2 linked regions of the Rubripirellula tenax genome follow. The protein of the gene in region 1 interacts with the protein of each later gene in a pairwise test. Links are inferred from orthologs where the notes say so. Each region holds a gene or a part of one and is shown in the gene's direction. Other genes may lie near its edges. The genes, in order: ndk and Poly51_RS05290.

Region 1 (3,090 bases):
TGGCTGTGTTACCAGCGTTTCGGCGATCGGCGAGATCGACAACAACAGGTCTCGATGACGGTCAATGCGTTTGGCCGCGTCGTTGTCGCCCAAGCGAAGCATCGCCGAGGTCAAGCGTTCGTAAACGATCGGGTTGGTGCAATCCGCCTGAATGGATTTCAAGTAACAAGCAACGGCTTGATCCACTTTGCCATCGAACAAGCGTTGGTCGCCGATCGCTCGCCAAAACAGCGGGTTGTCGATCACGGCCGACGATGATGTGGACAACCACTTTGACATTTCGTCGAACTGTTGAAGCTCGGCGAACCCGGCCGCGATCGCAGCTTCCGTCGTCGACTCACGTTTCATCAAACCCTGATCCAACATCGCTGTCAAAATATCCACGGCGATTCGAGGCTGGCGACGACTCAGTCGTCCGAGCGATTCGCTTAGCGGTCCCTCGCGGTGCTCCGGCGTGCTCATGCTGCTGGCTTGGGTGGCGGCATAGGAGTTCGACACATCCAACAACGATCGAAGTTCGGCCGCACTCGCATTTCCCGCAGTCACAAGGGGTTCGAGAACGTCGCGTGCTCGATAACGCCAGCCGACGAAGTTCAGAAACGCCGCATACTGATGACGCAGAAACTCGACTTCGGGCGCCATTTCCAGCGCTTTCTCGTACTGAATCCTGGCCTCGGCAGCACGGCCCGCCGCCGCTAACCACTGCGCCGATTGGCCCAGCGACGCGATTCCGAACTCGGGGTCGTTCGGGTCGATTGAACCCAGAATCTCGATCGCACCGTCCAGGTTTCCCGTGCCAGCTTCCGCCTGGGCGAACAGGAACCGAAGTCGCGAGCCTTCCGGATCGAGCAACAGGCCACGTCGCAGCGACGTTCGGGCATCTTCAAAGCGTCCGTCGGCCAACGACTGTTCGGACGTTCGGATCAGGTCATCGATTGACGCCAATTGTTCGATCGGTTCCGGCGCGATGTCTGACGAACGTGGGTCCGACGATCTTGGGTTCGACGTCAAAGCGTCGTTTGTGGGCTTTTCGAGCGGCGTTTGTGAACAACCGAGAATCCCCAGGATCAATCCGAATCCGATCAGAATGGGCACCGAAAACTTGGGGGTTCGCATCTATTTCTCTACAGGCGCGGGGCCATGCGTTGTCGAACGAAGGGCGGGTTCGGTCGCAATATACATGCGCCGCCGCGGATCAACGAAAGTTAGACGCCTTCGCGCGGCTAGGAATCCGTCCGATACTTCGCGTGCCGACGGTGAACGGGTGTTTGCGCCCTGCCCAATCGGTCGCTGGTGCGGAAACTCGTCCGACCGGTGGTTTGACCCTCTCGAGATTCAGGAAACGACCAAGCGATGCAACGTACTTTGGTGCTGCTAAAGCCAGACTGTGTACAACGAGGACTGATGGGCAAAATCATTTCTCGTTTTGAAGAAAAGGGCCTCAGCGTCGTCGCTATGAAGATGCTGCAAGTGACGCCGGAGATGTCGCGAGAGCACTACGCCGAGCACGTCGCCAAGCCGTTTTACCCCAGCTTGGAAGAATTCATCACGTCGGCCCCGGTCGTGGCGATGGCGATCGACGGTTTGGATGTCATCTCGGTCGTTCGCGAAATGCTGGGCGCGACCAACGGGTTGAAAGCCGCATCCGGCACCATCCGTGGCGATTTCAGCAGCAGTCGCCAAATGAATTTGGTCCACGCAAGCGACAGCCCCGAATCGGCGGCCCGCGAGCTGAAGATCTACTTCGGCGAAGGCACGTGCAGCTACGAGCAAGTCGCCAAGGGCTTCTTGCGAGCAAACGACGAGTAGTTAGCGACTCGCGATGCGAATGGTTTTTCGCTCATGAGCCGCTTGCCAATGGCCCGGATCATCCCGGGCCATGAGGGATCGCTCGAACAAGTCCGGGCGAGTTTTGGCGGCCGATACGTTAGCGGCGGTTCAGCTTCTCTTCCGCTCTGGCCGCCTTCAATGCCGCGGCTTCACGCGGCAGCTTGAACTCAGGTCCTGAGGGGAAATACTGGATGTCGTCTTGCAGGTAGTACGGGCTCGGTAACGTTTGGCCGTTCATCGAGACCTGGCACCCGGTGGCGCCGACCAGACAAAATCCGACCGCTACGGTCAGGGCGAGGGTAGCGGACGTGCGTCGTAATTGAGCGTTGCGTGTCATCTTGGTTGCCTTCGCTGTCTAATCAAAATCCGGGTGGATCAAGCCGAATGAAGTTTCGGCCGGGAAACCGGCGCGATTCTCATCACAATGGTCATCGGCCCGACAACCGGCATATCTTTACACGCGGGTCAGATTATTGGCCGAAATATCTGGCACAGGTCAGACAACCGGACCATTCAACGCGCCAAAAGCGTGGTTTTCAGCCACCGATCGTCCCATGCGAACATCAGCATCGACAACGGATCGGCCGCACCACCCAGCCACGAAACCGTCGGATTGATCACCAACAGGTCCGCCGAAGCTCCCACCGCGATTCGGCCAGCGTCCGTCCAGCCCAGCGAATCGGCGTTTCCAGCCGTGATCGCATACCACGCTTCCGCAGTCGACGGAAATCGCGGACCGAGCGACGAAGCCGCTTCGATCATCGCCCGCGCGACACGAACCATACTTCGCTCGTACCCCGCACCCACGTCGCTACCGACGGCCAGTTTCACGCCACTTTGGATCATCGCGTCACGTGACATCGCGCCACTGCGAAGAAACGTATTCGCCGTCGGGCAATGCACGACTGTGCTTTCGGATCGACGCAACCCATCGCGGTCGGCGGGATGCAAATGAATTCCGTGCCCAAGCAGACTGCGTTCGGTCAACAACCCACATTGTCGGTAAACGTCGACATAAGGCGTTCCACCGAACAACTCGGACACCCGTTCGCATTCTTGGACCGTTTCGGCCAAGTGAGTCTGAATCGTTGCACCCGTTTCGGCCGCGATCGCGCCGGCGCCGCTTAGCAAAGGCTCGGAACAAGAGATCGCAAAGCGCGGCGTGATCGCTGCGGCAACTCGATTTCCGGACGGAAACTCTCGCTGCAACGCCGCCGCCTCGTCGAGTAACTGTTGAGCCGGAAGACAAAGCGCCGGTGG
Region 2 (3,075 bases), on another replicon or contig:
ATCTTTCAAGCCACAGGTGTCCAGTTCATGGAAATCAACACGATCTACCAATTTTTGGCCGCAAAGTTGGCCGATGACCCGGCGTTGGGTACGGCCGAGACGATGCTGTTGATTGGCGATTATTTCCACTGGCTGTTATCCGGGCGGCCCAGCAACGAGGTCACCAACGCTTCGACGACTCAGTTGTTCGATCCTCGGGCGGGTCGGTGGAGCGACAAGCTGATCGCCGGATTGGGTTTGCCGGCCAAGTTGTTCGGCGAGGTAACGCTGCCGGGTACAAATCTGGGGCCGGTTCAACCTTCGGTCGCGTCGGTCACGGGGCTGGAAGGTGTTCCGGTTGTCGTGCCCGCCACTCACGATACCGCGTCGGCCGTGTTGGCGGTTCCGGCCGAAGACTTCGCGCCCGCCAAGCCGTCATGGTGCTACATCAGCAGCGGGACATGGTCGTTGATGGGATGTGAATTGCCCGAGCCGATGATCACAGATCGATGTGCCGAACTGAACTTCACCAACGAATCAGGCGTCGGCGGCAGCACTCGACTGCTCAAGAACATCGGCGGTCTTTGGATCTTTCAACAGATACGCCAATCGATGATCCGTCGAGGCAACGAAGTGGACTGGAACATGATGGTCGAACAGGCGTCCGAGGCGCCGCCGTTCGGATTGCTGATCAACCCCGACGCGCCCGAATTGGTCGCGCCCGTCGACATGGCCGAAGCGATCGTCGCGTTGGCAGAGAAAACGGGTCAGGCGAAGCCCGCCAGTGACGGTGTCCTCTATCGAGCGGCGCTAGAGGGTTTGGCCCTTCGTTATCGCGTTTGCTTGGGCATGTTGGAATCGATGCTCGGCCACTCGATCGAGACGATTCATATCGTCGGCGGCGGTTCGGTCAATGCGCTGCTTTGTCAAATGACGGCCGATGCTTGCGAGCGAACGGTGGTTGCCGGTCCCGTGGAAGCGACCGCGATTGGAAACGTGCTGATGCAGATGGTCGGGCTGGGGAAACTGAAATCGTTCGATGAAGCTCGCGCGTTGGTGCGGGCGAGTTTCGAGCCGACGGTTTATCAGCCACAAAATTCCGACGTTTGGACCGAGCCGGCCAAGCAGTTTGCGACGTTGTAAACCAATCACCAATCAAATCACTAATCTCAAATCACTAATCTCAAGTCACTAATCTCAAGTCACTAATCTTTGCACCCGAGACTCACTGATGACCGTTGATCCCTTCGCTGCTCGAAAAGACGAAATTCGCAAAGCGGCCCATGCCGCTCGCAAAGCCCAAGCCGACAAGGACGGCGTCAGTCAACGGATCACCGATCGCGTGATGGCGTTGAGCGAATATCAATCGGCGGGCTGTGTGATGTGGTACGTCGACGTTCGCGATGAAGTGCGGACACGCCACGCGCTTCCCGACGCTGTTGCCAGCGATAAACGCATTGTTATTCCGTACTGTGTCGACGGCGAGTTGGAACTGTTCTTGCTTGAGTCGATGGATGAATTGGCCGTCGGCATGTACAAAATTTTGGAACCACGCGAGGACCTTCGTGAGGTTGCGGCCAAGAAAATCGACGTCAAAGAATTGGACCTGATTCTGGTGCCCGGTGTCGCGTTCGACCGAACCGGCGGTCGCACCGGCCATGGCAAAGGTTACTACGACAAACTGCTTGAAAACGCTCGCGCGGATACACCGTTGGTGTCATTGGCATTTGAGTGCCAAATGTTTGATCAGATTCCGATGCACGACCACGATATCTTCATGGACACCGTGGTTACCGAAGAAAATGCTTTTCAGGGAAAAGGGCGGGGTTAAGGAATGGCCGATTCGAATCAACTGAATCTGAAGCAACTGGTCGAAGACACGTACGCCGAAGGCTTTCGCAGCATCTATGGCGAGGTGTTGATCACGGCACGCGACGACCGCTGGCTGCGGCACTGTGTAGCCGCGGTGACCGGACATGCGTCCAGCACGATCCTTTGCGACTGCGAAGCGGGTGTGTCGCGTTGGGTCAGCGCCGATGAAACCCCCGACGGTCGCATCGGCGCGGTTGTTCAATTTCACGTGCCAAGGTTTGTAAAGAACCGTGAAAAGCACTTAGAGAAGGTGATGCTGGCGAGGCTAAGCCAGAACGTGTTGACGTGTCCAACGACGGCGCTATTCAACCAACTTGATACCGAGAACTATTTCAAGTTAGGACGCAAGATCGCCCTGTTCGGTGATCGGCATCAATTTCGTGATACACGCTTCGGGCATCCCGGGTGGGTGATTCCGACGCTCGGTGGCGAGTTCTTTTTGTCGCGGCGTTTCGGGTTTCGCGACGGAGTGATGGGTGGCAATCTGTGGTTCTTTGGTCCCGACGAGGCGACGGCATTGGACGCGGCCGAAGCAGCATCGATCGCAGCGGAGTCGACGCCGGATGTGATCACGACGTTCCCCGGTGGCGTGGCGGCAAGCGGATCCAAGGCCGGCAGCAGTTACGATTTCTTGATTGCCGCGACCTACGCAGAATTTTGTCCGACGTTGAAGGACAAGCTGGGCGAAAAGTCGAAGGTTCCCGACGGCGTGAACAGCATCATGGAAATCATCGTCAACGGCCGTGACTTAGAAGCATTGCAGAGCGCGACGCGAAACGCGATTCACGCGGCGGCGAAGACGCCGGGTCTGGTCCGAATCAGTGCCGGAAACTACGGCGGACGCTTGGGGAAGACGTTCGTGCACTTGCACGAACTGATTGGTTAGCAGCCTGTTAAGCGTCGCTGGCGCACGAGAGGCCCCCGCGACTTCTTTCGCGGGGGCGGGCTGGCCTATTCGACTACGGCAAGTCACGATGAAACGGCGGCGTTTCGCTAGGTGGTAATTCGACGTCGTATTCTTCTTGGAAGCGTCGTCGCTCGACGGCGTCGGCGTAAAATCGCAGCCACGTTTCGTTGTCTTCGATGCAACGCCACTCCAGGAACTTGCCTGGCAATTCGACCTTCTTCTCACAACACGGCAGGATGTCGCGGTAGATGATCTTGTAGAGTTCGCGATCCGTCAGGTGGTCCGTGCAACGCAGTACGACGCGTTGGGAATGCAGG

Evidence for each region.
Region 2: the proteins of ndk (region 1) and Poly51_RS05290 interact in binary tests that used the Escherichia coli proteins (3 or more experiments, as listed by UniProt). The link is inferred for Rubripirellula tenax from one-to-one orthologs.

Annotation. Positions count from the first base shown.
Region 1 is NZ_SJPW01000006.1:510,605-513,694, forward strand. What follows is about bases 316-3,081. They hold ndk (nucleoside-diphosphate kinase), read left to right. Parts: upstream 316-1,353; coding sequence 1,354-1,809; downstream 1,810-3,081. Other genes in these bases: Poly51_RS22750 (FG-GAP-like repeat-containing protein), read right to left, coding at 316-1,116; Poly51_RS22760 (hypothetical protein), read right to left, coding at 1,928-2,167; Poly51_RS22765 (amidohydrolase family protein), read right to left, coding at 2,344-3,081. Also shown: more of Poly51_RS22750, read right to left, coding at 1-315; more of Poly51_RS22765, read right to left, coding at 3,082-3,090. UniProt on the Escherichia coli protein: Major role in the synthesis of nucleoside triphosphates other than ATP. The ATP gamma phosphate is transferred to the NDP beta phosphate via a ping-pong mechanism, using a phosphorylated active-site intermediate.
Region 2 is NZ_SJPW01000001.1:1,420,556-1,423,630, reverse strand. What follows is about bases 260-3,010. They hold Poly51_RS05290 (5-formyltetrahydrofolate cyclo-ligase), read left to right. Parts: upstream 260-1,210; coding sequence 1,211-1,810; downstream 1,811-3,010. Other genes in these bases: Poly51_RS05280 (hypothetical protein), read right to left, coding at 2,811-3,010; fhcD (formylmethanofuran--tetrahydromethanopterin N-formyltransferase), read left to right, coding at 1,814-2,737; Poly51_RS05295 (rhamnulokinase), read left to right, coding at 260-1,122. Outside these bases: more of Poly51_RS05295, read left to right, coding at 1-259; more of Poly51_RS05280, read right to left, coding at 3,011-3,075. UniProt on the Escherichia coli protein: Involved in the removal of 5-formyltetrahydrofolate.